DNA from 2 places in the Rhizobium sp. ARZ01 genome. Region 2 is predicted to be linked to the other one. Evidence: riboswitches for the same ligand, from Rfam matches in the RefSeq annotation. Region 2 holds a riboswitch; the other holds the start of a gene.
What was found. A riboswitch is a leader RNA that binds a small molecule or an ion and turns the genes downstream of it on or off. The one in region 2 is predicted to bind S-adenosylmethionine.
Positions count from the first base shown of each region.

Region 1: it holds a riboswitch for S-adenosylmethionine, as region 2 does, so the genes downstream of both, metA (homoserine O-succinyltransferase) here and IB238_RS15320 (O-succinylhomoserine sulfhydrylase) in region 2, are expected to answer to the same signal.

Region 1 covers NZ_JACVAE010000003.1:382,259-397,406, reverse strand. Annotated here, with positions in the region: gene IB238_RS19185 ((2Fe-2S)-binding protein) at 1-14, opposite strand, end outside; gene IB238_RS19180 (hypothetical protein) at 32-247, opposite strand; gene ispG (flavodoxin-dependent (E)-4-hydroxy-3-methylbut-2-enyl-diphosphate synthase) at 246-1,499, shown strand; gene IB238_RS19170 (LysE family translocator) at 1,500-2,144, opposite strand; gene hisC (histidinol-phosphate transaminase) at 2,285-3,340, opposite strand; gene IB238_RS19160 (polyprenyl synthetase family protein) at 3,344-4,261, opposite strand; gene mtgA (monofunctional biosynthetic peptidoglycan transglycosylase) at 4,448-5,188, shown strand; gene IB238_RS19150 (glutathione S-transferase family protein) at 5,262-5,909, shown strand; gene rpmF (50S ribosomal protein L32) at 6,134-6,319, shown strand; gene phaR (polyhydroxyalkanoate synthesis repressor PhaR) at 6,458-7,036, opposite strand; gene IB238_RS19135 (acetyl-CoA C-acetyltransferase) at 7,366-8,547, shown strand; gene IB238_RS19130 (beta-ketoacyl-ACP reductase) at 8,655-9,380, shown strand; gene IB238_RS19125 (MoxR family ATPase) at 9,522-10,361, shown strand; SAM riboswitch at 10,410-10,487, shown strand; gene metA (homoserine O-succinyltransferase) at 10,544-11,467, shown strand; gene IB238_RS19115 (GNAT family N-acetyltransferase) at 11,471-11,920, shown strand; gene IB238_RS19110 (VWA domain-containing protein) at 11,926-13,113, shown strand; gene IB238_RS19105 (aldose epimerase family protein) at 13,226-14,242, shown strand; gene IB238_RS19100 (NAD(P)-dependent oxidoreductase) at 14,273-15,148, shown strand, end outside.
Region 2 covers NZ_JACVAE010000002.1:243,067-258,214, reverse strand. Annotated here, with positions in the region: gene phoU (phosphate signaling complex protein PhoU) at 1-513, shown strand, start outside; gene phoB (phosphate regulon transcriptional regulator PhoB) at 560-1,243, shown strand; gene IB238_RS15350 (GcrA family cell cycle regulator) at 1,341-1,859, opposite strand; gene IB238_RS15345 (aspartate aminotransferase family protein) at 2,286-3,479, shown strand; gene argF (ornithine carbamoyltransferase) at 3,515-4,426, shown strand; gene IB238_RS15335 (Hsp33 family molecular chaperone) at 4,629-5,618, shown strand; gene IB238_RS15330 (SgcJ/EcaC family oxidoreductase) at 5,752-6,213, shown strand; gene apaG (Co2+/Mg2+ efflux protein ApaG) at 6,271-6,663, opposite strand; gene IB238_RS15320 (O-succinylhomoserine sulfhydrylase) at 6,931-8,115, opposite strand; SAM riboswitch at 8,159-8,237, opposite strand; gene IB238_RS15315 (2'-deoxycytidine 5'-triphosphate deaminase) at 8,311-9,408, shown strand; gene IB238_RS15310 (calcium-binding protein) at 9,609-11,804, shown strand; gene IB238_RS24980 (methyl-accepting chemotaxis protein) at 12,684-15,086, shown strand.

The sequences.
Region 1 (15,148 bases), on a different contig from region 2:
ACGATCAGCTTCATCGCCGTCTCCTCAAGGATTATTTGCCGCTCTTTCGCTGCGAAAAGGGCTGCCCGCTTCCGGCTGCTTCGGCCGCACGATACATCGCTGCACCCATCAACTCCACGTCAATAGGGCTGCGACAGTTGACAAGCCACATTTCCTGTTCCACCTGAGAAGCGAAAAGTCCCGGCAGGAATGTCACAAATTGCCGGTAAGACAGCGCGCGAGAGCGGGCCAGCACGAGGCTATCCATGTCCTTCTCCTTCGATTTCGATCCCAAGCCGCGCCGCCATTCCGTCGGCGTCGATGTCGGTGGTGTCACGGTCGGCGGCGGGGCGCCCGTGGTCGTTCAATCGATGACCAACACGGATACCGCCGATATCGATGCGACGGTCGCGCAGGTCGCAGCCCTCTATCAGGCCGGCTCCGAGATCGTACGCATCACCGTCGACCGCGACGAGAGTGCCGCCGCCGTACCGAAAATCCGCGAGCGCCTGCTACGGCTCGGCCTGGACGTGCCGCTCGTCGGGGACTTCCATTACATTGGCCACAAACTGCTCGCCGACCACCCCGCCTGCGCCGAGGCTTTGGCCAAGTACCGCATCAACCCGGGCAATGTCGGCTTCAAGGACAAGAAGGACCGCCAGTTCGGCGCGATCGTCGAAACGGCGATCCGCCACGACAAACCGGTTCGTATCGGCGTGAACTGGGGTTCGCTCGACCAGGAGCTTTTGACCCGGCTGATGGACGCGAACCAGGAGAAGGGTTTTCCGCTCACCGCCCAAGAGGTGATGCGCGAGGCGATCTGCGCCTCGGCGCTGCTCTCGGCAGAGCTCGCCGAGGAGATCGGGCTGCCACGCGACAAGATCATTCTGTCGGCCAAGGTCAGCAACGTACAGGACCTGATCGCCGTCTACGCCATGCTGTCGGCCCGCTCCGACCACGCCCTGCATCTCGGCCTCACCGAAGCCGGCATGGGCACCAAGGGCATCGTCGCCTCCTCCGCCTCGCTCGGCATCCTGCTGCAGCAGGGGATCGGCGACACGATCCGCATCTCGCTGACGCCCGAGCCCGGCGGCGACCGCACCCGCGAGGTGCAGGTGGCGCAGGAACTGCTGCAGGTCATGGGCTTCCGCCAGTTCCTGCCTGTCGTTGCCGCCTGTCCCGGCTGCGGCCGCACCACCTCGACGGTGTTCCAAGAGCTCGCCCAGAAGATCCAGGACGATATCAGAAAGAACATGCCGGTCTGGCGCGAAAAATATCCGGGCGTCGAGGCGTTGAAGGTCGCCGTCATGGGCTGCATCGTCAACGGTCCGGGGGAGAGCAAGCATGCCGATGTCGGCATTTCGCTTCCCGGCACGGGCGAGCTACCGATCGCCCCCGTCTATATCGACGGCAAGAAGGCGATGACGCTGCGCGGCACCAACATTGCCGGCGAATTCGAGGCGCTGGTCACCGACTACATCGAGAAACGCTTCGGCCAAGGCCAGGCGGCGGCGGAATAGTCAGATCCGCGCCGTCAGCAGCTTCAGGCCGGCAAAGGCGAAGAAGCAGGCCATCAGCGTTTCGATCAGCCGGCGCGATTTCAGGTAGCCGCGGTGCACGGGCGGAAGCGAAAAAATCAACGCAAAGCCGAGAAAGGTGATGAGGCCGATCGCCATGCAGCCGCCGATGAAGACGGCCATCGTGCCGGTCGGCGCGCCCGGCGGCATACCGAGCGAGGTCAGCATGATCCAGGAGAAAATCGCCTTCGGGTTGGTCAGGTGGATGCCTAGCCCCTTGAGATACTGCCGCCGGAGCGACAATCGTGGCAGGGACTGTTGACTGGATTCATAGGCCGCACCGTTGCGCATCGCTGAGCGGAAGGCATTCCAGGCAAGCCACAACAGATATAGGCCGCCTGCGATCTTGAGCACGATGATTGCTTGTCCATAGGTACGGATAAGCGCTGACAGGCCGGAAGACGTCAGCATTGCCCAGATATAAGACCCGGTCAGCACACCGAAGGCCAGCGATAAGCCGGCCCTGCGCCCCTGACTGATCGAAGTGCCGATGATGGCGAGAATGGCCGGCCCTGGTGAGGCGGTTGCAATCAGGCAGGCCGTCCAACCAACAGTCAACTGCGGCAGATAGGGAAGAATGTCGTGCAAGAGATTGCCTCGGCTAAGACAGGCGCGTTCTGCGGTCGCGCAGACCATAAACCATTAAACCTCGCGATGTGAAGCGCCGGACAGTGGCAAGCCGACACCACTGGCGCATCATTCCCGTCGCGAACACACTGTAGCTCGCCTCAGACCATTTCTTCCAGCGCGGCGATCAACCGGTCGCATTCCTCCGGCGTGCCGATGGAGATGCGCAGGAAATCCGATATGCGCGGCTTGGCGAAATGGCGCACCAAAACGGCGCGTTCGCGAAGGCCCTTCGCGATGTCCGCGCCGCTATGTCCGGGATGGCGGGCGAAGACGAAGTTTGCCTGCGACGGCAGCACTTCGAAACCGCGCTGACGCAGAGCGCCCGTGACGCGCTCGCGCGATTCCATCACCTTTTTCCGCGTCTCGTCGAACCAGGCGACATCCTCGATCGCAGCGGTCGCGCCGGCCTGCGCCACGCGGTCGAGCGGGTAGGAATTGAAACTGTCCTTGACCCGCTCCAGCGCGTCGATCAGCGGCCGCTGGCCGATGGCATAGCCGACCCGCAGGCCAGCAAGCGAACGCGACTTCGACAGGGTATGGATGACGAGCAGGTTCTCGTACTTGCGCGTCAGCGGGATCGCGCTCTCGCCGCCGAAATCGATATAGGCCTCGTCGACCACGACAGGCTGATCCGGATGCTCGGCGACGATCGTCTCGATCGCTGAAAGCGGCAGTCCGATCCCGGTCGGAGCGTTCGGGTTGGGTAGGATGATTGCGCCGCAATCGCGCCGGTAGTCGGCGATATCGATTGTGAAGTCGTCCTTCAGCGGCACCTCAACGGCCTCGATGCCGAACAGGCCGCAATAGGTCGGGTAGAAGCTGTAGGTGATGTCAGGATAGAGCAGCGGCTTGTCGTGCTTCAGCAGCGCCGCGAAGGCGTGTGCAAGCACCTCGTCGGAACCGTTGCCGACGAAAACCTCGTCCGGCGCCACGTCATAGGTCTTCGCGATCGTTTCCCGTAAAGTCAGCGCCGACGGATCGGGATAAAGCCGCAGGGTGTCCGCGACCGCCGCCTGCATCGCCGTGATCGCCTTGGGCGAAGGGCCGTAGGGGTTCTCGTTCGTATTCAGTTTGATGAGATTGGCGATGCGCGGCTGCTCGCCGGCGACATAGGGCTTCAGCGTCGAGACGACGGGCGACCAGTACTTGCTCATCAATCAGCTCCTGCGATTGGCGATGAAACGGGCGGTTTCGACCAGAACGCCGGCCCGCTCGCCGAACGGCGAAAGCAGTGCTTCTGCCTCGCCGACCAGTTCGTTGAGCCGGTTCTCGGCCCATTCCTGCCCCTTGAGCGCGACCAACGTACCCTTGCCGCGCGCGGCGTCCTTGCCGGTCGCCTTGCCCATGGTCGCCGAATCCGCCGTCAGGTCGAGCAGGTCGTCGGCAAGTTGGAACGCAAGCCCGATCGTCTCGCCGTAGCGTTTGAGCCGGGCGCGTGTGGCGCCATCGGCATCAGCGATGATCGCGCCCGCCTCGCAGGCGAAGCGGATCAGAGCGCCGGTCTTCATCGCCTGCAGCGTTACGATTCCCGCCTCGTCGGGTGCCGTCTTCTCCGCCGCGAGATCCAGCGCCTGCCCGCCCGCCATGCCGCCGATGCCAGCAGCGCGCGCGAGCGAAAGCACGAGCTCGATCTTGAGCCTGTCCGCCAATGCGGTTTCCGGCGCAGCGAGGATGTCGAATGCGAGCGTCAGCAGGCTGTCGCCGGCGAGGATTGCCGATGCCTCGTCATAGGCGACATGCACGGTCGGCTGGCCGCGGCGCAGGTCGTCATCGTCCATCGCCGGCAAATCGTCATGCACGAGCGAGTAGCAATGCACGCACTCGAGCGCCGCCCCGACCCGCAGAGCTGCGGGGGCAATTCTGTCACCGAGCAGTGCCGCGGACTCGATCACGAGGAAAGGGCGCAGCCGCTTGCCGCCGTTGAGCACACCATGCCGTATGGCCGCCATCAGCCGTTCCGGGCGGGCGGATTCACCAGCCCGCAGGTTCGGCGAAAGCAGGCCCGCGAGTGCGGCTTCGACGTCCTCGGCATGCGATTTCAAGCGTTGCTGAAAAAGGGCGGAATGGCTGGTCATGGCCGCTCTTTGGCATGGGGCGCGACGATAGGCAACGGCGAAGGTTGGGATAGCGGCGCCAAACGCCGGCAAAGTTCTCTGCAACCACTGGCAAACCGGGCGCCGCGACGGTATGAAAGCCCGGAACGGCAAGAGGGACGACACTGGCCTTTGGAGATTGCACCGGAAACACGCGTCGAGGCGCAACTGGATGCCAGACAGCTGGATGCCACAGAACCCGGCCCTGGCGAGGACAGAGGCGTGATCCGGCGGCTTAAACATGGCTGGCGGAAGGCGGTGCTCGCGGTAATCTCGCTGCTGGCTCTGCCCTACCTCCTGATTCCTGTCTATGCTTTCGGCTTCATCCATCCCGTTTCGACGCTGATGCTGCGCGACCTCGCTACGCTGAACGGCTATGACCGCCAGTGGGTGGATTTCGACGACATCGCCCCGGTTCTCGTGCAATCGGTGATGATGTCGGAGGACGGCCAGTTCTGCGCCCATGGCGGCGTCGATTGGAAGCAGATGCGCGGCGTCGTCAATGACGCCCTCGACGGCGCAGCGACGCGCGGCGCCAGCACGATCCCGATGCAGACGGTCAAGAACCTCTTTCTCTGGAATGGGCGCTCCTTTGTACGCAAGGGGCTGGAGCTGCCGCTTGCTGTTGCCGCTGATCTCGTCTGGAGCAAGCGCCGGCTGATGGAGATTTACCTCAACATCGCCGAATGGGGCCCGGGCATTTACGGGATCGAGGCGGCCGCCCAGCACCAATTCAACGTGTCCGCCAAAAAGCTGTCACGGCGGCAGGCGGCGCTGCTTGCGGTTTCGCTCCCCAACCCGATCGATCGCAACGCCGGCAAGCCCGGGCGCGGCCTGAAGCGGCTCGCCACCGTGATCGAGCGCCGCGCCAGCCGCTCCGGCGAATACATCAGATGCCTTTATGATTGAGTTCATACCTTTTCATTGGCGCTGAACGGCAGGCGGTTCTAGGTTCGGAGCAACGAACCTGCAGGGAGCCCCTATGTCCGACCTCGTTCTCTATATTGGCAACAAGAACTACTCTTCCTGGTCCTTCCGCCCCTGGATTGCGATGGAGGCGGCCGGCATCCCCTTCTCCGATCGTGTGATCCCCTTCGACTTCGCCGCCGGCAATCCTGCCTTCAAGGAGCTCTCGCCCACCGGCCGGGTGCCTGTGCTGCACCACGGCAAGGTGCGGGTCTGGGAGTCGCTGGCGATCATCGAGTATATCGCCGAGCTCTACCCCGATGCCGGCATCTGGCCGACAGATCGCGAAGCCCGCGCCCAGGCCCGCTCCGTCTCGATGGAAATGCTCGCCGGCTTCCGCGCGCTTCGCAACGCCTGCCCGATGAACATTCGCCGGCCGCAGCGCGCAATCGATCTGCCGGAAGGCGTTGCGGATGACGTCGCGCGGATCGAGGCGATCTGGCGCGATGCGCTACAGCGCTGGGAAGGCCCCTTTCTGTGCGGCGCCTTTTCGGCGGCGGATGCGATGTATGCCCCAGTCGTCAATCGCTTCCATGCCTACAAGTTGACCACCGACCACGGTTCGCTTGCCTACATGGACCGCGTTATGGCTCACCCTGCCTGGAAGAAGTGGGAAGCGGCCGCATTGGCCGAGACATGGATCGTGCCGGAAGACGAAGCCTGACAGATCACCTGGGAGCGAGCGCCCTTGTTTGTCGCGAGGCGGCGCCGGCGCAGCCGGCAAGATCCGGTGACGGCTTTCGGCACAAAGCGAAAAAATCCTTGCGGGGACTGGTCAAGCGGGTTTTTGCCATGTATAAGCCCGCCAAATTTCCGAGATAGATGCATGTCTTTTTCGGCCATTTTGGGTGGCCTGGGACGTGTTTGCCCGTTCAGTGGAGTAGTGAAATGGCTGTACCGAAAAGAAAAACGAGCCCGTCCAAGCGCGGCATGCGCCGCTCCGCCGACGCCCTGAAGGCTCCGAGCTACATCGAAGACAAGAACTCCGGCGAACTGCGCCGTCCGCACCACATCGACCTGAAGACCGGCATGTACCGCGGTCGCCAGGTTCTGACGCCGAAGGAAAGCGCATAAGCGCTTCCGGATAGCGAGAAATGTGGGCCGGCATTGTCCGGCCCTTTTCTTTTGCCGCTGGGCCCTCAATGCGGGCACCCAGGCGAATTCGGGAACAGCCAGTTTCCTCCGGCCACAGTCCAGTTTCCGCTCGTCAGCCTAGCTCAGATTGTCCAGCTTCGACTGTAGCGCGCGAAGCTGCTCCTTCAGTTCGTCGATGTCCTTGGCTTCGGCCTTCTTCGTTTCCTTCGGTGGCGGCGCGCTTACGAAGGGCGAAAACATCTGCATCGCCTTTTGGAACATCTCGGTGTTGCGGCGGACCTGCTCTTCCACCAGCTGCATCGGCATCTGCAGGTTCTTGCCGATCGGCGTGTCGCCGAAAGCCTTGTTGATCTGCTCGCGCATCTGCACTTGCTGCTCGGTAAAGGCCTGCATCGAGTGCTCGAGGTAGCTCGGCACCACCATCTGCATCTGGTCGCCGTAGAAACCTATGAGCTGGCGCAGGAAGGAGATCGGCAGAAGCGTATTGCCGGTCTTGGATTCCTGTTCGAAGATGATCTGTGTCAGCACCGTGTGGGTGATGTCCTCTCCGGATTTCGCGTCCTGGACGATGAAGTTCTCCCCCTTCTTCACCATCACCGCGAGATCGTCGAGCGTCACATAGGTGCTCGTTCCCGTATTGTAGAGCCGCCTGTTTGCATATTTCTTGATCGTGATCTGACCGTCATTCTTGGCCATCTGGGTCTCCTCATCCCCGCATTCCAACCGCTCTCCGGTCGACTGCGAGTATCCGCAAAAATAATGGTATGACAATCTAATTGTGCGTTGCAGTGAGAAAATGCTGCGCAACATAACTTTTATCCGCCCCGCTTGGGACTGCAGCATACGCGGGAGCGGCGATAAGGCGTTTGACTCTCCATCGAAGCTTTGCCAGTTTTGCCGTGAGGCGGTTGCCGGGCGAGGTCAGTTGACCGGCGCGGCAACCGAAAGGGATTTCCCGGGACGGGACCGCCGCAAGCTGCGGTGGACCTTCGGTCGCGGGTCCAAAACAGTGAGGAAGTAGCCCCATGAGCACACCGTCCATCGTCATCGCAAGCGCGGCCCGGACCGCCGTCGGCTCCTTCAATGGCGCCTTCGCCAACACGCCCGCCCATGAACTTGGCGCAGCAGCGATTTCCGCCGTCCTCGAGCGCGCCGGCGTATCGGCCAGCGACGTGGACGAAGTCATCCTGGGCCAGGTTCTGCCCGCAGGCGAAGGCCAGAACCCTGCCCGGCAGGCGGCCATGAAGGCCGGCATACCGCAAGAGAAGACCGCCTGGGGCATGAACCAGCTCTGCGGTTCCGGCCTTCGTGCCGTCGCACTCGGTATGCAGCAGATCGCAACCGGCGATGCGAACATCATCGTCGCCGGCGGCATGGAGTCCATGTCCATGGCGCCGCACTGCGCGCACCTGCGCGGCGGCGTGAAGATGGGCGACTTCAAGATGATCGACACGATGATCAAGGACGGCCTGATGGACGCCTTCTACGGCTACCATATGGGAATCACGGCGGAGAACGTCGCCCGCCAGTGGCAGCTTTCCCGCGAGGAGCAGGATGCCTTCGCCGTCGCCTCCCAGAACAAAGCCGAGGCCGCGCAGAAGGCAGGCCGCTTCAAGGACGAGATCGTTCCCTTCACCATCAAGACCCGCAAGGGCGACATCGTCGTCGATAGCGACGAATACATCCGCCACGGTGCAACGCTGGATGCGATGACCAAGCTGAAGCCGGCCTTCGACAAGGACGGTACGGTGACCGCCGCCAACGCATCGGGGATCAACGATGGCGCCGCCGCGGCGTTGCTCATGAGCGAAGCCGAAGCCGCCCGCCGCGGCATCCAGCCGCTCGCCCGGATCGTTTCCTGGGCGACCGCCGGTGTCGATCCGAAGATCATGGGCACCGGCCCGATCCCTGCCTCGCGCAAGGCGCTGGAAAAGGCTGGCTGGAAGGTTGGCGATCTCGGCCTCGTTGAGGCAAACGAGGCATTCGCCGCCCAGGCTTGCGCAGTCAACAAGGATCTCGGCTGGGATCCGTCGATCGTCAACGTCAACGGCGGCGCGATCGCCATCGGCCATCCGATCGGCGCCTCCGGTGCTCGCGTCCTCAACACGCTTTTGTTCGAAATGAAGCGCCGTGGCGTCTCCAAGGGTCTGGCGACGCTTTGCATCGGCGGCGGCATGGGCGTGGCCATGTGCATCGAGCGTATGTAAGGCTCGACTTACACTAGCGCCGGCATCCGTCGCGCACGCATTCAAGGGGTGGCGTTTACCAGCGGCACCCCTGGCCCAACGAAAAAACATCAGAGGGGAGTGCACACATGAGCAGGGTAGCATTGGTCACAGGTGGTACGCGCGGCATCGGCGCGGCCATTTCAACGGCCCTCAAGAAGGCTGGCTATAGGGTTGCCGCCACCTACGCCGGCAACGATGAGGCCGCGAACGCCTTCAAGGCCGAAACCGGGATTTCCGTCTACAAGTGGGACGTCTCGAGCTACGAGGCTTGCGCAGACGGCATTGCCAAGGTTGAGGCAGATCTCGGCCCCATCGAGGTGCTCGTCAACAATGCCGGCATCACCCGCGACGCGATGTTCCACAAGATGACGCCTCAGCAATGGGGCGAGGTCGTCAACACCAACCTGACCGGCCTGTTCAACATGACCCATCCGGTCTGGACGGGCATGCGCGACCGCAGTTTCGGCCGGGTGATCAACATTTCCTCCATCAACGGTCAGAAAGGCCAGATGGGGCAGGTGAACTACTCCGCCGCCAAAGCCGGCGATCTCGGCTTCACCAAGGCCTTAGCGCAGGAGGGTGCGGCCAAGGGGATCACCGTCAATGCCATCTGCCCGGGCTATATCGGCACGGAAATGGTTCGCGCCGTGCCTGAAAAGGTGTTGAACGAACGCATCATCCCGCAGATCCCCGTAGGCCGGTTGGGCGAGCCCGAAGAGATCGCCCGCTGCGTCCTCTTCCTTGCATCCGACGATGCCGGTTTCATCACCGGCTCGACGATCACGGCCAATGGTGGGCAGTTCGTGGTCTGAGCCACGGAATTCGACCGGAATTTCGGGCACGAAATCTGCTCGTCGCGCGAAGGCGGCGAGCAGGGCGTTTGGCTTATCCCCTTTACGGACCATGCCGCCATCCCTTAGATGGCCCCTGCGAAAATTCAGCAGGGCAGAAGCATGCAGTTTACCGGAACAGCCGATTACGTTGCCGACAAGGATCTGATGGTTGCCGTCAACGCGGCGATCCGGCTTGAGCGTCCGCTGCTCGTCAAGGGTGAACCCGGAACTGGCAAGACGGAACTCGCCCGCCAGGTGGCGACCGCCCTCGGCCTCGACCTGATCGAGTGGAGCGTGAAGTCGACGACCAAGGCCCAGCAGGGCCTCTACGAGTATGACGTCGTCTCCCGCCTGCGTGACAGCCAGCTCGGCGACGAGCGCATCAACGACGTGCGCAACTATATCCGCAAGGGCAAGCTCTGGCAGGCCTTCGAGGCGCCAATAAAAACCGTTCTGTTGATCGACGAGATCGACAAGGCCGATATCGAGTTTCCGAATGACCTGCTGCAGGAACTCGACCGCATGGAGTTCCACGTCTACGAGACGAGCGAGACCGTTGCCGCAGCAAACCGCCCGATCGTTATCATAACCTCCAACAACGAGAAGGAGCTGCCGGACGCCTTCCTGCGCCGCTGCTTCTTCCACTACATCCGCTTTCCCGACGCCGAGACGCTGGCACGCATCATCGAAGTGCACTATCCCGGCATCCGCAAGTCGTTGCTTTCGGCCGCACTTTCCACCTTCTTTGAAATCCGGGAAACGCCCGGCCTGAAGAAAAGACCGTCCACCTCCGAAGCGCTCGACTGGATTCGGCTGCTCGTCGCCGACGAGGTGGAGCCTGGCGATCTGCGCACCGATCCAAAAACTATGCTGCCGAAACTCTATGGCGCCCTGCTCAAGAATGAGCAGGACGTGCACCTGTTCGAGCGGCTGGCCTTCATGGCACGGCGCGACGGCTAACCGTTCCGGGACGGGCGATTGATTCCGGCGCCGTCTGGCGCTATTGAAGACATGTCCCGTGGTGATTTGGCCGGCCGGCTTGCAGCCACGTAAAACAAGTCGCTAAAGGGCCGCGAGAAGAGATCTTCCCGGACCGGTCGCGATTTTGTCGCCGCCGGTTTTTTTGTTTGATCGAGTGAACCATGCCCATCAAGATTCCCGATACCCTGCCTGCTTTCGAAACCCTCGTTCATGAGGGCGTGCGGGTGATGTCCGAGACGGTGGCTGTCCGCCAGGATATCCGCCCGTTGCAGATCGGGCTCCTGAATCTCATGCCGAACAAGATCAAGACCGAGATCCAGATGGCACGCCTCGTCGGCGCAAGCCCGCTGCAGGTGGAACTGTCACTGGTGCGCATCGGCGGTCACAAGGCGAAAAACACCTCGGAAGAGCACCTCCTCGCCTTCTACGACACGTGGGAGGACATCAAGCATCGCAAGTTCGACGGGTTCATCATCACCGGCGCTCCGATCGAGACGCTGGACTACGAGGACGTGACCTATTGGGACGAGATGAAGCAGATCTTCGACTGGACCGAGACAAATGTCCACTCGACGCTGAACGTCTGCTGGGGCGCGATGGCGGCGATCTACCACTTCCACGGCGTGCCGAAGTACACGCTTAACGAAAAGGCCTTCGGCGTCTTCCGCCACCACAACCGCAATCCCTCGTCCGTCTTCCTCAATGGGTTTTCCGACGATTTCCAGATCCCGGTCTCCCGCTGGACGGAGGTGCGCGCCGAGGACATCCGCAAACGCCCGGATCTGGAGATCCTGATGGAATCCGACGAGACGGGCGTGTGTTTCGTGCAGGAGAAGGCGGGCAAGCGGCTCTACGTCTTCAACCACGTGGAATACGACTCGACTTCGCTGGCCGACGAGTATTTCCGCGACGTGAACGCCGGCGTTCCGATCAAGATGCCGAGGAACTATTTCCCCCACAACGATCCGGCCATCGCCCCCTTGAACCGCTGGCGAAGCCATGCGCATCTGCTGTTCGGCAACTGGATCAACGAGATGTACCAGTCGACGCCGTATGACCTGGAGAAAATCGGTTCGGAGGGATAGCGCATGGAAGGACTCGTAATCAGGCCCGTCACGCAGGCGGACGAGCCCGATTGGCGCCGCCTCTGGACAGACTATCTCACCTTCTACGAGACCACGCTGCCCGAGGAGATCTATCGTTCGACTTTCGCGCGCCTGACGGAGGGCGGCGCCAATGAATTCGCTGGCCTGCTTGCCTTCCATGACGGCAAGCCTGTCGGCCTTGCCCACTATCTCTTCCATCGCTCCTGCTGGACCATCAACAATGTCTGCTACCTGCAGGATCTCTATACCGATCCTGAAGTGCGCGGCATCGGCGTCGGCAGGGCGCTGATCGAGGCGGTCTATGCCAAGGCTGCCGAAGCGGGCACGCCTGAGGTTCACTGGATGACGCAGGAGTTCAACGCGACCGCGCGCCGCCTCTATGACCGCATCGCCGAGAAGACGCCGTTCATCATCTACCAGAAGAACCTCTGACGGCCATGTTCATTCCGTTTTTTCTTGCGCTCAAGGCTGCGAAGATTCCGGTCACGCTCCGGGAATTCCTGGCGCTGCTGGAAGGCATGGAAGCAGGTATTGCGGACTTCGACGTGGAGGCCTTCTACTATCTCGCCCGCAGCGCACTGGTGAAGGACGAACGCTTCATCGATCGCTTCGACCGCGTCTTTGCCGAGACCTTCAAGGGGCTTGAGCCAGTATCAGGTGCCGAGTCGGAAGGTGTCGACATCAAGGTTCCCACTGAATGGCTGCAGAAACTGGCAGAGAAATTCCTTTCCGCTGAGGAGAAACGTCTTGTCGAGAGTCTTGGCGGCTTCGACAAGCTCATGGAGACCTTGCGCCAGCGCCTTGCCGAACAGAAGGGACGCCACCAGGGTGGCTCGAAGTGGATCGGCACGGCCGGCACATCCCCCTTCGGCGCCTTCGGCTATAATCCCGAAGGCGTGCGCATCGGCCAGGACAAATCCCGGCATCGCCGCGCCGTCAAGGTCTGGGACCGGCGCGAATTCAAGGAGTACGACGACAGCGTCGAACTCGGCACCCGCAACATCAAGGTCGCGCTGAAGCGGCTGCGACGCTGGGTGCGCGAGGGCGCGGCGGACGAGCTGGATCTGCCCGGCACGATCCGCTCCACCGCCCAGCACGGCTATATCGATGTCGTCACGCGGCCCGAGCGGCGCAATGCGGTAAAGCTCCTGATGTTCTTCGACGTCGGCGGGTCGATGGACTCGCATATCCGCGATGTCGAGGAACTCTTTTCGGCCGCGCGCGCCGAATTCCGGCATCTGGAGCATTTCTATTTCCACAACTGCATCTACGAGGGCGTCTGGAAGGATAACCGACGCCGGCGCGTCGACGTCACGTCCACACTCGACGTGATCCGCACCTACGGCAGCGACTATCGCGTGATCTTCGTGGGCGACGCATCGATGAGCCCCTACGAGGTCACCCATCCGGGTGGCTCCGTCGAGCACTGGAACAAGGAAGCCGGCGCGGTCTGGATGTCCAGAATCACCGAGCACTTTCACCGGTCGATCTGGCTCAACCCCGTGAAGCAGGAGTATTGGTCCTATACGCAGTCGATCGGACTGATCGACCGCCTCATGCAGGGTCGCATGTTTCCGCTGACGCTTGCCGGGCTGCAGTCGGCGACGAAGGAACTGTCGCGCTAATCTCCCGCAAAAGTATGATTTTATAATTGCCCCGGCTCGGGTTTTGCCTCAATTTGCCGATGTTGGTTCGGCTAAACCGATCATGTGAGTAGCAGACCGGGGAGGACATGCGGTGAATGCGGAGAATGAACTGTTCGGCAGGATGCCGACGGGCGAGCCGGTCTATCGGATCACGATCTCGGGCGGCGGACTGACGGCGCAGGTCATCACCTGGGGTGCCGTCATTCAGGATCTGCGTCTCGCAGGTCACCCACCGCCGCTGGTGCTCGGTTTCGAGAAACTGTCGGACTACCTCGCCCATTCCCCCTATTTCGGCGCGACGCCCGGCCGCAATTCGAACCGCATCGGCAACGGCCGATTTGAAATCGACGGAACCGCCTACCAGCTCGAATTGAACGAGAATGGCGTCACTCACCTTCATGGCGGCAGCGACTGCATCGCAAAGTGCAATTGGCAGATCGTCGAACAATCGGAAAGCCATGTCGTGCTGCGCATTGTCGATCCTGACGGTCGCGCCGGTTACCCCGGCAATTGCACCATCACCTGCACCTATCGGCTGGGCGGCGAAGGCACTCTGTCTGTGCTCTACGAAACGACGAGCGACGCGGCGACAATCGCCAACGTCTGTCAGCATAGCTATTTCAATCTCGACGGCGGTGAGGACGCACTTGGGCACGACCTCATGATCGCTGCAGATCACTACCTGCCCGTCGACAGCCGTCTCATCCCGACCGGTGAAATCCGCCCTGTTGACGGAACGCCGTTCGATTTGCGCGAAATGACGCCGTTGCGTCGACAGACCGATGCGGGCGGCGGCGCCTTCGATCACAACTTCTGTCTGGCTGCGGAACGTCGCGCCAAGAGCTCGGTCGCTCGCGCGCGCAGCCTCAACTCCGGTGTGTCGATGGAGGTGCGGACCACCGAGCCGGGCGTGCAGTTCTACACGGGCGCAAAGCTCGACGTGCCGGTACCTGGCCACGAGGGGCGGCGCTACGGCCCCTTTGCCGGCTTTTGCCTGGAAACGCAGATCTGGCCTGATGCGGTCAACCACGCAGCTTTTCCGAAAGCTGTACTACGCCCCGGCGAAACGCTGAGGCAGGAGACGGACTACGTCTTCATGAACAACTGACAGAACGACCATCAACTCTACGCGTCGGCAATGCCGGCTGCTATTCTGGCGACAGGCGCGCACGCGGACGACGAAAGGAAGACGACCATGACCAAGCAGGCAGTGGGCTTCATCGGACTCGGGTTCATGGGCCAGGGCATGGCGGCAAACATCCTGGCAAAGGGACATCCGCTGGTCGGCATGGCGCACCGCAACCGCGCACCACTCGAGACATTGCTCGCCAAGGGCGCGACCGAAGCGAAGTCGCCGCGCGAGATGGCGGAGCGCTGCGACGTGATCGTCCTTTGCGTCACTGGCTCGCCGGAAGTTCTTGATGTCGTCGAGGGAACGGATGGCATCGCGGCTTCGGGCCGGGTACTCACCATCATCGACTGCTCCACCTCCGACCCGTCCGTCACCACGACGCTTGCAGCAAAGCTCGCGGCGAAGGGGATCACGCTGATCGACGCGCCGCTCGGCCGCACGCCGGCCGATGCCGCCGCCGGCACGCTTGACGTGATGGTCGGCGGTGCCGATGCGGACATCGCCCGGATCCGGCCCATCCTCGACTGCTTCGCCGGCCGCGTCATCCACACCGGGCCGACGGGAACGGGGCACACCATGAAGCTTCTGAACAATTTCCTGTCGATGGGCTATGCCGCGCTCTATTCGGAGGCCCTCATGCTGGGCCGCAAGGCAGGGCTGATGCCGGAAACCTTCGACAGCGTCATCCGCGGCGGACGGATGGATTGCGGCTTCTACCAGACCTTCTTTCGCTGGGTTCTGGAGCGCGACCCGAATGCCCACAAGTTTGCCATCCGTAACGGCTTCAAGGACATGAGCTACCTCGCCGCCTTCGCCAACGCCGAAGGCGTTGCCAACCCTGTTGGGGCGGCCGTGCGCAATTCATTCGCCCTGGCCGTCAAC
Region 2 (15,148 bases):
GCGATCCTGACGATCGCCAAGCGGCAGCCGATGGCGGCGGACCTGCGCGAGATCATGGGCGCGATCCGTATTGCCGCCGAACTCGAACGCGTCGGCGACCTCGGCAAGAACAACGCCAAGCGCGTCATCGCCGTGCAGAGTTCGGGCATGCCGCGCAAGCTGGCTCGCGGGCTGGAGCATCTCGCCGAACTGGCGCTGATGCAGCTGAAGGAGGTTCTCGACGTTTACGCCTCGCGCAACATCGAGAAGGCCAAGGAGATCCGCGAGCGCGACGATGAGATCGATGCGATCTACACCTCGCTGTTCCGTGAACTCCTGACCTACATGATGGAAGACCCGCGCAACATCACGCCCTGCACGCATCTCCTGTTCTGCGCCAAGAACATCGAGCGTATCGGCGACCACGCCACAAACATTGCCGAGACGATCTTCTACATGGCGACAGGTGCGCCGCCGGAAGGCGAGCGCCCGAAGGACGATCACACCACCTCGGTCGGCGCGGTCAAGGAATGATCGCCTCGAAGCCTCTGAACATTAGATCCCCGGGAGTTCCCAAGGTATGGTTCCCAAGATAACCGTGGTCGAAGACGAGGAGGCGCTGAGCGTCCTCCTGCGCTATAACCTTGAGGCTGAGGGCTTCGAGGTCGACACGATCCTGCGCGGCGACGAAGCGGAGATACGGCTGCAGGAACGCCAGCCGGATCTTCTGATCCTCGACTGGATGCTGCCCGGTGTCTCCGGCATCGAGCTTTGCCGGCGCCTGCGCCAGCGCTCCGAGACTGAGCGCCTGCCGATCATCATGCTGACGGCACGTGGCGAAGAAAACGAACGAGTCCGTGGCCTTGCCACCGGTGCCGACGACTATGTGGTGAAGCCCTTCTCGACGCCCGAGCTGATGGCGCGGGTCAAAGCGATGCTCCGGCGCGCGCGGCCCGAAGTGGTCTCGACACTTCTGAAGTGCGGCGACATCGAACTCGACCGTGAGACCCATCGTGTCCATCGCCGGACGCGGGAAGTTCGCCTCGGCCCGACCGAGTTCCGGCTGCTCGAATTCCTCATGGCATCCCCCGGCCGCGTCTACTCGCGTTCGCAGTTGCTCGATGGTGTCTGGGGCCACGACATCTACGTCGATGAGCGTACTGTGGATGTCCATGTCGGCCGGCTGCGCAAGGCGCTGAATTTCTCCAACATGCAGGACGTCATACGCACAGTGCGCGGGGCGGGGTATTCGCTGGAGGCGTAAGAGCGTCGCGACGCGACAATCGGAAACGAAAACGGGCCTTGAGGGGCCCGTTTGCATTTGTCTCGCTGCTTGTTCGCTAGGAAAGGGCGGTGCCCGATCAACGCATCCGGCGACGTTCGGCTGACGGCTGATAGGCCAGTCGCTGATGATAGAGGCAGTACGGCGAGTTGTCCGGGGACTCGTTGCCGCAGAAATGAAATTCTTCCGTCAGCGGATCGCCGTTCGGCCACTTGCAGGTGCGCTCGGTCAGCTCCGTCAGTTCCAGCCGACGCGACATCGGCAGGACCACGTTGGTGACGACCCGGGTAGCTGGCAGGTCGTCATACTCAAAGGCGACCTCTTCCTTGATGACGGTTGCGCCTGCCGGGCGGACAACCGTGCGGGTTGCCACGCGGGGCGCGAAGTTTGCAGGGCGCGGCGCAGACGCCGGTCGCTTGGCGCGGGTCGCAGTCGGCGTGCCGCCCGCCTTGGCGCGGCCGGGCAGCGCGAGCCGATGGACTTTGCCGATCACCGCGTTGCGACTGACGCCGCCGAGTTGTGCTGCGATCTGGCTGGCACTCAGTCCTTCGGACCAGAGCTTCTTGAGCTTCTCGACCCTCTCGTCTGTCCAGTTCATCTACCGCCTCCGTTCCAGCGTTCGCTACCGGGAATCCCTCTCCAGCGCCCCGGATGGCTCCGGAGCACGGAACGCTCTGATACTGTTGGTGACTAGTTCCGCCGCATGCAGTCTAGCAATTGACTTTTAACCTACTGACAGGGGGACTCTGTGACAAGAGTCGCGGGAATCCGGCCGATTCGATTTTCCAGTTTTCCCCAACTTGCTCGTAAGGTGTGACTCACTTGCGACACTTCCATCGAGTGTTGTGAATCGTCACGCAGCGGTATGTTAAGGCCGATTGACGTTGCGTCCTTTTGTTGACATCGGCCCCTGAAATGCAGATAGTGCGGCCGCCGCCGAAAGGCGGCATTTTCGATTTTTCCCGTGAGGAAAAGACAAGCCCGGGAACTGTATTCCGCATCCGCTGCGAAGGAGATACGCGCCATGGCTGATGCCACGCCGCTTTACGAGACCTATCTGCGTGCGCCGCTGCGTTTCGAGCGCGGCGAGGGCGTCTGGCTGATCGCGGAGGATGGTTCGCGCTATCTCGATTTTGCAGCCGGCGTCGCGGTCAATTCGCTGGGGCATGCCCATCCTCATCTGGTCGAGAGCCTGAAGGCACAGGCCGACAAGGTCTGGCATCTGTCGAACCTGTACGAGGTTCCTGGACAGGAAACGCTCGGCAAGCGGCTGACGGAGGCGACCTTTGCCGATAAGGTGTTCTTCACCAATTCCGGCGCCGAGGCGCTGGAATGCGCGATCAAGACGGCACGGCGCTATCATTTCGCCAAGGGTCATCCCGGCAAGTTCCATGTCATCACCTTCGAGGGTGCCTTCCATGGCCGTACGCTTGCGACGATTGCCGCCGGCGGCCAGGAGAAATATCTCGAAGGCTTCGGGCCGAAGGCGCCCGGTTTCTACCAGGTGCCTTTCGGCGATATCGCTGCCGTCAAGAACGCGATAACCGAAGAAACTGCGGCGATCCTGATCGAGCCGGTGCAGGGCGAGGGCGGCATCCGCGTCGTGTCGAACGAATTCCTGCGGGAGTTGCGGGCGCTTTGCGACGAGTTCGGCCTGCTCCTGATCCTCGACGAAGTGCAGAGCGGCGTCGGCCGCACGGGCAAGTTCTTCGCCCATGAATGGGCAGGGATCACACCTGATATCATGGCCGTTGCCAAGGGTATTGGCGGTGGCTTTCCGCTCGGCGCATGCCTTGCGACCGCGGAAGCGGCTTCCGGCATGGTGGCCGGCACCCACGGTTCGACATATGGCGGTAACCCGCTGGCAATGGCCGTGGGCAACGCCGTCCTTGATGTCGTGCTGGAAGAGGGGTTCCTCGCCCATGTTCGTGACGTCGCGCTGGTGCTCCGCCAGGGACTGGCCTCGTTGAAGGACCGTTTTCCGGATATCATCGAGGATATCCGCGGCGAGGGCCTGATGCTCGGCATCAAGGCCAAGGTTCCATCGGCGGATTTGCTGAAGGCGGTTCGCGCCGAGCATATGCTGCTCGTTCCGGCCGGCGACAACGTGTTGCGGCTGCTGCCGCCGCTGATCACGACGGCCGAGGAGGCTCGCGAGGGCCTGGCGCGGATCGAACGGGCGGCGGAAAAATTGAGTGCCGAGAAAAAGCAGGCCTGAGGCGACGCCGAGGGTAAAACAGCAGGACTGACAGCATGGCCAGACACTTCCTCGACCTCTCTGCGATGACGGCTGAGAACCTTCGCACGATCATGGATGACGCCAAGGTGCGAAAGGCAGCGACCAAGGCCGGAACGGCCGACAAGCCGCTCGCCGGCAAGATGCTCGCGATGATCTTCGAAAAGCCCTCGACACGCACGCGCGTATCGTTCGACGTGGGCATGCGCCAGCTCGGCGGCGAGACACTGTTCCTGTCGGGTACCGAAATGCAGCTTGGCCGCGCCGAGACGATCGGCGACACGGCGAAGGTACTTTCGCGCTATGTCGATGCGATCATGATCCGTACGACGGACCATTCCCGCCTGCTCGAGCTTGCAGAATACGCGACCGTGCCGGTGATCAACGCGCTGACGGACCTGACGCATCCCTGCCAGATTATGGCCGACATCATGACCTTCGAGGAACATCGCGGGCCGGTGAAGGGGCGGACGATCGCCTGGACGGGCGACGGCAACAACGTGCTCCATTCATTTGTGGAGGGGGCTGCCCGCTTCGGCTACCGAATGAATATGGCCGTGCCGCTCGGCTCCGAGCCGGAAGACAAGATCCTCAACTGGGCACGCAACAATGGCGGCGATATCGTGCTTAGCCATGATGCCGACCAGGCCGTCGCCGGTGCCGATTGCGTGGTCACCGACTGCTGGGTGTCGATGAACCAGGAGCATCGCGCCCGTGGCCACAACGTTTTCCAGCCGTTCCAGGTGAACGAGGCGCTGATGGCGAAGGCCGACAAGGACGCGCTCTTCATGCACTGCCTGCCGGCGCACCGCGGTGAGGAAGTCACCAACGAGGTCATCGACGGACCGCAGTCTGTCGTTTTCGATGAGGCGGAAAACCGCCTGCACGCGCAGAAGTCCATCCTTGCCTGGTGCCTGAACGTCATTTGACCGGTGGTTCGCGCCTATTGAAAACGCCTGCAAGTGCCACGATCTATGGCGCGAACCCGATATCGCCGCGGCGCCTGTGGTTGGCGTCGCCCCGCCGGATCATCCCGGCGGTCATGCGCAGTATCACTGAAGAACGCACTCGCCGCAGGCAGATGTGAGCAGCATCCGCCTGAGGCGGGTTTTGGCGTTGAAGGAGCAGATAATGGCCCAGCCAGCCCCTAAACTTGGCGAACTCGATTTTGCCGGCGACGATCACGTCGTGCCGTTCCAGGTGGAAGGCCTCGACGTGCGTGGCCGTGCGGTCCAGCTCGGGCCGATGCTTGACGCGATTCTCGAGCGGCACGATTACCCGCAGCCCGTCGCGCGCCTTCTGGCCGAAGCGATCGTCCTGACGGTCCTGCTTGGCACGTCGCTGAAGTTCGATGGCAAGCTAATCCTGCAAACGAAGAGCGATGGTCCTGTCGATCTGCTCGTGGCGGATTTTTCCAGCCCCGAGAACGTGCGCGCTTATGCCCGCTACGATGCCGACGCGCTGGAAGCCGCGGTGAAAGCCGGCAAGGCCGCCCCGCATGAACTGCTCGGCAAGGGCATACTCGCTTTCACCATAGACCAGGGCGCCTATACTCAGCGCTATCAGGGTATCGTGGCGCTGGACGGCCACACACTAGAGGAGATCGCCGGCGTCTATTTCCGCCAGTCTGAGCAGATTCCAACCCGCGTGCGTCTGGGCGTTGCCGAGCTCTTCGATCGTGATGGTAACGGCAATTCGCGTCACCGCTGGCGTGCGGGCGGCATGGTGGCGCAGTTCCTCCCGGAGTCGCCTGAGCGTATGCGCCAGGCGGACTTGCCCGGTGGCGATGGTGATGAAATTGGTCACAAGATCGGCGAAGACGACAAGTGGGCGGAAGCCCGGTCACTGGTCGAGACGATCGATGCCGACGAGTTGACGGACCCGAATGTCGGAACCGAGCGCCTGTTGTACCGGCTTTTCCATGAGCGCGGTGTGCGGGTCTACTCGCCACAGCAGGTATTCGATCGCTGCGCCTGTTCGCGCGAAAAGCTCAAGGCCGTTCTTTCTGGGCTTTCGGCCGAGGAGATCGAGCACGCTGCGACGGACGGCCAGATTTCCGCCACCTGCGAATTCTGCTCGACGACCTATCGGTTCGAGATCGGCGAGGTCGCCGCCGTCTGACGCACTCCGTCCCGATTTGCAGAAGCGGACGCCTGCCCCGGCGTCCGCTTTTATGTTAGAGTCGCGCGCATGATGGACAGTACGATCGCGGTGACCGCTTTCTGTGGCCGCCGCGCTCGTCGAGGAGGAGGCCATGATACGCGCAATTGCCTTTCTCGTGCCGCTGACCGTCGGCGTCGTGATGGCGGCTGATATGCCGGTCGCCAGTTCGGACGACAACAGGCAGCAGATTATGAAGATTGACGAGACGTGGCTGAAGGCCGTCGCGACCAAAGACCCGAAGGCCATTGCCGAGTTCTATGCCGAAGACGGGGCGGTCTTGGCACCGGGCATGCCGATCGCCAAGGGACGAAGTGCTGTTGAGGCGGCCTGGAAGGGCCTCGTCGGCATGAAGGATTTTTCGCTCATCTTTTCCCCTTCCCTTGTCGAAGTCGCCCAATCGGGTGACATTGCCTATGAGATCGGAACCTACGAGCTCGGATTCACGACCGACAAGCCCGTCCACGATAAGGGAAAATACGTCGTCGTTTGGAAAAAGGCGGGCGACAACTGGAGGGTCATGGCCGATATCTTTAACAGCGACAGCGCAATGTAGCAGTCACTCACCGGAAGGTGACCGGTAGCGGGCTCTTGCGTCGGGGCGTCGGCAAATTCAGTTCAGCGTGCGCGTCTGTCCCGGCGCATCAAGCGAAAAGGCAGGAATGGCGACGTCGAACGCTTCCCCCGCCGGTGTTTCCATCTGGTAGTGGCCGAACATGACGCCGGATGGTGTATCGAGCGGACAGCCGGAGGAGTACTCGTAGGTATCTCCCGGCCCAAGTACCGGCTGCTCGCCGACGACGCCGGGGCCGCTGACTTCGTCCACGATCCCGTTCTGGTCGGTGATGTTCCAGTAGCGGGTTATCAGCTTGACCGAGATATCCGAATGGTTGGCAATCACGATGCGGTATCCCCAGACGTAGCGGCTGTCGTCCGGATCGGATTGCTCCTCCAGGAAGTAGGGCTCGACGGTCACCTCTATGTCGCGGGTAAGCGCTCTGTACATTCCAACGCCTTGAGCTCTGAGGGGTTGCTGCTGCTGGTTTGATGCTGGCTGATGCGTCCGACTGCGCCTGCGTAGTTGATGGTGCTGTCGAACGTTGACGCTCCGACCTTTCGTTGGCACGTCCTGTGCAATCGGATCAAGACAATTGTCTATCGTCAAGCAAACTTGCAGTGACGGGCGTCCAAATGGGGTCCATTCGAACGTCCGTCGCTCTTGTTGATCCGGCTTGAGATCCAGCGCCTGCCGGGCAGGCGGTGATGCGCGCTGTCAGGCCTTTACCTTCTCCAGCGCCTGAGCGAAGTCAGCGAGCAGATCCTCGCTGTCTTCGATGCCGGCTGAGAAGCGGATCGTGCCGGGCGAAATGCCGAGCTCCGCGCGGGCCTCATCGGTCAGGTTCTTGTGCGTCGTCGTGCCCGGATGGGTGATCAGGCTCTTGGCGTCGCCGAGATTGTTGGAGATCTCGACGATCTCGAGTGCGTTCTGCAGCGCGAATGCCGCTTCCTTGCCGCCCTTCAGCTCAATGCAGATCAGCGTCGAACCGCCAGTCATCTGCTTGGCGATGATGTCGGCCTGGGGGTGATCCTTGCGGCCGGGATAGATGACACGGGCGACCTTCGGATGATCGGCAAGGAAATCGGCGATGCGCGACGCGTTCTCCGTCTGCTGCCGGACGCGCAGTGGCAGCGTCTCGATCCCCTTCAGCAGCGTCCAGGCATTGAACGGCGACATGGCCGGGCCGGTGTGGCGGAAGTATTCCTGCAGGTTCTCCTCCACCCACTGCTTGTCGGACAGCACGATGCCGCCGAGGCAGCGGCCCTGACCATCGATGTGCTTGGTGGCCGAGTAGACGACCACATGCGCACCGAGTTCGAGCGGCTTCTGGAACAGCGGGGTTGCAAAGACGTTGTCGACCACGACCTTGGCGCCGATGTGGTTTGCGAGCTTTGCCACGCCGGCGATGTCGACCACCTCGAGTGTCGGGTTCGTCGGGCTTTCGAGGAAGAAGACCTTGGTGTTCTTCTGGATCGCCTTTTCCCAGTTGGCGAGATCGCGCCCGTCGACGAGCGTACACTCTACGCCGTATTTCGGCGCCAGCGTCTCGACCACCCATCGGCAGGAGCCGAACAGGGCGCGGGCGGCAACGATGTGATCGCCGGCCTTGACCTGGCAAAGGATCGCAGCTGCGACCGCCGCCATGCCGGAAGCCATGGCGCGACCTTCCTCGGCCCCTTCGAGAAGGCACATGCGTCGCTCGAACATGTCGTTGGTCGGGCTACCGTAGCGGGCGTAGATAAAGCCTTCCGTCTCGCCCTTGAAGCGGGCTTCGGCGGCTTCCGAGGTTTCGTAGACGAAGCCCTGCGTCAGGAAAATCGCCTCGGAGGTTTCAGCATGCTGCGAACGGGTGGTGCCGCCATGGACGAGTTGAGTTGCCGGGCGCCAGGACTTGCTCATGTGATATAGCCTTCCAAACAAAAAAACCGGCCGCAAAAGCAGGCCGGTTGGACACCCGGCCTTTTTAGCTACTTGTTTAACGTGGCTGCAAGCCGACCGGCCAAATCACCACGGGATATCCGGTCCATACTGCCTGGCGGTGCTTGCGTCAATTGCCGGCATTTGGTTTTGTCGGCCAGTTTAAAGGATAGGTCAATGGTACGTGCAACGGGAATTCTGGCGGATCGCGCCATTAAGGGGCTGTTCGACAGCGGTAGGCTCGTAAGCGAGGCGGCGCTGGATGACGATCAGATCCAGCCTGCAAGCCTTGACCTGCGGCTTGGCTCGAAGGCTTTTCGCGTTCGTGCGAGCTTCTTGCCCGGCCCCTCGCACCTTGTCGCCGACAAGCTTGACCGGCTCAAGCTGCATGTGATCGACCTGTCGGAAGGCGCGGTCCTGGAGACAGGCTGCGTCTACATCGTGCCCTTGATGGAAAGCCTCGACCTACCGAACGATCTGTCGGCCTCGACCAATCCGAAGAGCTCGACCGGCCGCCTCGACATTTTCACGCGCGTTATCACCGATCGGGCGCAGGAATTCGACAAGATCCCGGCCGGATACAAGGGGCCGCTTTACCTCGAGATATCGCCGCGCACCTTCCCGATCGTCGTGCGGCGCGGCTCGCGCCTGTCGCAGATCCGCTTTCGCAGCGGTAATGCATTGCTGACGGATGCCGAGCTTCTGGCCCTGCACGCATCCGACACGCTTGTTGCAAGCGACACGCCGAACGTCTCGGGCGGCGGTATCGCGCTGTCGATCGACCTGGTGGGAACCGGTCCGGAAGGGCTGGTAGGCTATCGCGGCAAGCATCACACGGCGGTCGTCGACGTCGACAAGAAGAACCAGCACGACGTGTTCGATTTCTGGGAGCCGCTTTTCAGCCGTGGCCGCAACGAACTGATCCTCGATCCGGACGAGTTCTATATCCTCGTCTCGCGCGAGGCGGTGCATGTGCCGCCGCTCTACGCGGCCGAGATGACCCCGTTCGATCCGCTCGTCGGTGAGTTTCGCGTCCACTATGCCGGCTTCTTCGATCCCGGCTTCGGCCACGCGGCCGCAGGCGGTTCGGGCAGCCGCGCGGTGCTCGAAGTTCGCAGCCACGAGGTGCCCTTCATCCTCGAACACGGCCAGATCGTCGGTCGCCTCGTCTACGAGCGTATGCTCGAACTCCCCGAAAGCCTCTACGGCGCCGGACTGGGCTCCAACTACCAGGCCCAGGGCCTGAAACTGTCGAAGCATTTTCGCACCAGCTAAGCTGGACGTCCGACACGCGATGCCGCTCGAATGAGTTACGGCACACACCCGGCCGCGGTGTCGCCGCCGCCGTGCGTTCACGCGACCGCAATTTTCCGTTGACTGTTTCCTTGGTGACAACCCGATGCCCGGCTCCGCGCTAACAACCGGAGCAGGCCGCTTCTGCGGCATTGGTTAAACCGTTGATGCAGGAAGCTCAAATGGCGATCCACATTACAAAGGAAGATTCGGCTACACCCATTACAGCCTCGGCCGCCTTCGATACCTGGCTGATACAGGAGGGTGTCACGCTTGCAACGTCACCCGTGTACGGCGCAATCGACGCAAGCGCTAAAGCGAACAGCCGCAAGTTCATCGTGGAAGGGAACGTCTTCGCGGACGGGGTCGGCGTTTATCTGGGCGAGGGGACTGATACCAAGATTGTGGTCGGGGACACAGGTTCGGTCATGAGCTCGTCGACGGCGATGATGGCCTGGGCACCAGGGGTGGAGGCCACACTGAGACTTGAGAACGATGGAGAGATCTACGGGTCGCAGGAAGGCATCTATGTCCTCCTGACGCAATTCGACCTGACCAACAACGGGACGATTGGGGGAGGCTTTAGCGCTGTAGTTGCCAGATCGAACTTCACTTATATCGTCAACAATGGGGTTATGAATGGTCTCGTAGCGGCCTATGGGAACGCCGCCGGCAAGGCTGCGATCAACAACACCGGCACCATCAATGGTCGGCTCGAGGTGCTTACGCACGCGGCCCAGGTCAACACGATCTTGAATACCGGCACCATTGCCGCGCACGACAAGCTGGGGGGCAGCCAGGACGCGGTAGGCGGCGGTCTTGCCACCGAACTGGTGGTCAACACCGGTACGATCCGCGGCAATATCCGGCTCGGCGGGGGAGGGGACAACTTCTCCAACGCGGGTTACGTCATCGGTGCGGTATTGCTCGAGGACGGTGACGACGGGTTGACCCTCAATGTGGGTGGCGTCATCGATGGCGACGTTCGCATGGGGGGCGGCAGCGACCGCCTTGCTTTGAATGGTGGATCCGTGGCCGGTAGGGTCTACGGCGGTCTGGGCGACGACTATTACTTTGTCGGCAACGCTGACGTTGTACTGACCGAGTTCATCGATCAAGGTGTCGATACCGTCGAAACCCGCGCCACCTGGTATCTGGACGACAACTTCGAGAATCTGGTTCTTGCTGGCAACGCGGGCGTCGACGGGCACGGCAACACGCTTGCCAACACGCTGACCGGAAACATCGCCTCCAACCGGCTGTTCGGCTACGAGGGCGACGACGTGCTCGATGGCGGCAAGGGAGCCGACCGGCTCGAAGGCGGTCTCGGCAATGATACCTACATCGTCGACAACGCGCAGGATGTCGTCTTTGAGGGCGCGGGAGCAGGCATTGATCACGCTAAGTCGTCAGTGAGCTATATGCTGGCTGCAAACGTTGAAAATCTGACACTGACCGGTAACGGCACGATCAACGGGGCCGGGAACACCCTCTCCAACGTGCTCACGGGAAATGTCGGCGCAAACATACTCAACGGTGGTGTGGGTGCCGACAGGCTGGTGGGTGGTGCCGGCAACGACACCTACATCGTCGACAACGCCAAGGACGTCGTCGTGGAAGACGCCAACGCGGGGACGGACACGGTGAAATCCACCGTCAGCCTTGTACTGGCGGCAAATGTCGAAAACCTCGTTCTGGGCGGATCCGCAGCGCTGAACGGTACGGGTAATGCGCTCGCCAACACGCTGACCGGCAATTCCGGCAGGAATGTCCTGAATGGCGGGACAGGCAAGGATACGTTGATCGGCGGGGCCGGCAACGACACTTACATCACCGACGGTGGTGACACGATCAAGGAGGACGCCAAGGGCGGCATTGACCTCGTCAAAAGCTCCGCGACCGTCACCCTCGGTGCATACCTCGAAAACCTGATGCTGACCGGTACCAGTAATATCGGTGGCACCGGCAATTCGCTCAACAACGTGCTGCTCGGCAATGCTGGAAAGAATGTTCTGAACGGAGGGGCGGGCGCAGACACCTTGACCGGCGGGCGCGGCAGCGACACGTTCGTTTTCAACTCCGGCCTGGGTAGCAAGAATGTCGACAAGATCAGCGACTTCGACACGAAGGCCGACCTCATCCATCTGGACGACGCGATCTTCCTTGGCTTGAAGGCGGGTGCGTTGGCGGCAGGCGCCTTCCGGATCGGAACCGCCGCGGCGGACGCCAGCGATCGCATCATCTACAACGATGCGACGGGGGCGCTGTCCTTCGACCGCGACGGCTCCGGCTCGGCATACAAGGCCGTGCAGTTCGCGGTGTTGTCACCGAACCTGAAGGCCGCCGGTATCGCCTACAGCGACTTCTTCATCATCTGAGGACCAGCTTTCCCCGCCTCAGTTCCGGGAGGCGGGGAATGGCCATCTACGGCGGCTCGGGCTCGCGCCAATCAAGGCTCCCGAATGGCGCTGTCGAGTCCAAGCAGATCGAGTGTGCCTGCCTGGCGCTTTCACTCATCAATAAGCGCATGGGCAGACATCACGCTTTGGTCTGCCCCGGTGCCCCGGTGCCCCGGTGGTTCCTGTCACTTACGGATAGAAAGACGAAAGTCCCGTGGTCCCGTCTGATGGCGGCAAAGCACCACCTTGGAGTTGGCTAGGCTTCGTGCCGAGCCAGGCAGATTGAGTGCGAAAATGGACCGACGATGACCCGAGAGAGCTGCCGGCCAGCCCGTGGCAGTTCCACTTCGAGACAGCATGCGGTGCCAAACGACGTACGTGGGCGCTCGGCGCCTCCAAGCGATCCGAAGTGGAATTGGAAAGAAGTGCGCCGTGCTTTAGCTTCCAATTGCTTTGAGCTTGGCGTTGAGGGACATTTGCTTTCCTCAATTCAAGGCAATCTTTCTTGCCGCGCCGCCGTAATCAATAATTAACCGAACTTTGCGACGGTACGATACCGTTCATTGCTCCGGCCGCCACGTCCATTGCTGCGTGTCTGTTGAAGGTTCGGTCCCGGTTCGGGGATGGCCGTGGGTGGAGGAGATGTTTCCTGGGCAAGCGTTCTACTCGCGGCGGCCAATTGGCTCCGAACCGTAGGAGCGTGCGGGCTGAGCCCGTAGTCAGCCATGCGGCATGAGGGCCGTGTGGATGCGCCTGGCCATGACCTGGGCGACCGTTCATGTAGAGCGGGAGGATACTACTTCACGGCACGTTGAGTAATATTTCGAAGGTACCACGATTTGTGGGAGAGGACTTCCTATGGCGAATGCAAGTATTTCCGGGGGCAATTTTACCGCAGGGCGTGGTCCTACAAATGCCGGCGGTTGGATCTCAATCACGATCCAGTCCACATTGCTTTTTATCTTGTCGGCATTCATTGCAGCACTGCTTTTCCTTGCCGGTATGAACATGGTCTCGACGTGGGAAAGCATGCGCAGTGCGCAGGCCATGCGCGCCAACAATGAAATCGGAAATCTCTTCTTGGCGAGCGCAGGAGCGTTTGCCAGTGAGCGAGGTGCGACAAACACGGCGTTCGCCAACTCGGCCAGCGCGGCGCCGGAAACGATTGCGAAGATCCAAGAGCACCGTCAGCGGGCTGATGGGGCACTCAACGCGGCGCTCGAACAACTGCGCAGTTCTGCCGACTTCAAGGACAAGGAAGCACTGATTTCGAAGGTTCAAAAGGACCATGGCGCATTGACGGCGCTTCGGCGCGAAGTCGACGGGCAGCTCGCCTTGCCGGCAGCGACGCGAAATCCGGCTGTTCTTAAGCAATGGGTGCCGACAGCGACGGCCTTGATCATGTCGTCCCAGCAGTTGCGCATCGCGGCACAGGTCGTTCCGTCCACGGCACTTGCCCGCACGCAGATCGTCCTCGACCTGCGGCAAGCCATGTGGGTCGTCAGCGAATTCGCCGGGAGGGAGCGTGCGGCAATCGGTAGCGCAATCGCGCGCGGCAGCCAATTGGACAACGCCACCCTTGCGACCCTTTCCGAGTATCGCGGACGGCTCGAACAATCCTGGGCGACCATCGAGAGCTACGCAGGCCGAGATTTCGCCGATCCGTCGGTCCTTCCTGCAATCGCTGCTGTGCGTTCCGAATTCTTTGGCACGTTCGAGGATGTTCGCAAAAGTGTCTACGCCGCCAGCGCAGAGGTGCGCGCCTATCCGATAACAGGTGACGAATGGATGACCGCAGCCACCCGGGCCATCGACGGTCTGCTGGCGCTGTCAACCGCGATCGGTGAAACCGCCGGTGCCTATACGCAACAAATCGAGGATAGCGGGCGCAATGGCTTCATGGCCAGTTCCGCAGTCCTGGTTGCGGCAGTGCTTCTCGGCGCCTTCGCGTTCTGGATTGTCATGACCCGGGTCACACGCCCGATCCAGTCGCTTACGGAAACAATGTCCCGGCTGGCTGAAGGTGATCTCGATGCCGCTATACCTTCGGTCGAGCGCACAGACGAGATCGGTGAAATGGCGCGTGCAGTGGAAGTGTTCCGCGAAGCAGGCCTAAACAATCGCCGCCTCGAAGCCGAAGCCAACGAGGGACGCGAATTGACCGAGCGCGAGCGGCGCGAACGTGACGCGCAAAAGGCCGTCGAGGCGCGGAAAATGCAGGAGGCCGTTGACGCACTTGGTACGGGCCTCGGCCAACTGGCCGAAGGCAATGTCGGCCATCGGATCGAGACAGTATTCGCAGAATCGTTGGACCGCCTGCGGACTGACTTCAATCAGTCAGCAAGCAAACTGGAGGAGGCGCTGCGGTCGGTCGGTCACAATGCTGCAGCCATCCATTCAGGATCGGAGCAAATCCGGGCGGCGGCTGATGATCTTTCCAAGCGAACGGAAATGCAGGCCGCCTCGGTTGAAGAGACGGCCGCTGCAATAGAGCAGATCACGACAGCCGTGAGGGATACCAGCCAGAGAGCGAGCGAGGCCGGCGGCCTGGTCGCACGGGCACGTGATCAGGCCGAACGTTCCAGCGTCATTGTCGAAAAGACGGTCGCTGCGATGGGCGCGATTGAAGCCTCCTCTCGGGAGATCAACAATATCATCGTGGTGATCGACAACATCGCCTTCCAGACGAACCTGCTTGCGCTGAACGCTGGCGTGGAAGCGGCCCGTGCCGGTGACGCCGGGAAGGGCTTTGCCGTCGTGGCGCAGGAGGTCCGCGAACTCGCCCAGCGTTCGGCGAAGGCCGCTCAGGAGATAAAGTCGCTCATCACGAGCTCGGCAGAGCAGGTCAATACCGGTGTCTCGCTCGTCGATGAGACCGGCAATGCGCTAAGGACGATTGCAGCGGAAGTCCAGGAGATAAGCCATCACGTCACGGCGATTGTCGATGCAGCCCGGGAGCAATCGGTTGGCCTCGGAGAAATCAACACGGCTGTGAACCTCATGGACCAAAGCGCGCAGCAGAATGCGGCAATGGTGGAGCAGTCCTCGGCGGCCAGCCACGGCCTCGCGTCTGAAGCGGCGGCACTCAACGAACTGCTCGCCAAGTTCCGGTTCGGTGAGATTCGCGAGCCGGCGCGGCAGTCTGCTCCTGTTGAGCGCTCCCCCTCCCCAGTGCGCGCATTGATCCAGCGGGTTGCAGGTTCCGTAGGCCGCAGCGGAAATGCTGCGGTCGCCCCGCGCGAAAACTGGGAGGAGTTCTGATCCGATTTCGCAGTGATCCCCCAACCCCGCGACACCGGTCATCACCCTGTGATGGCTCGCGG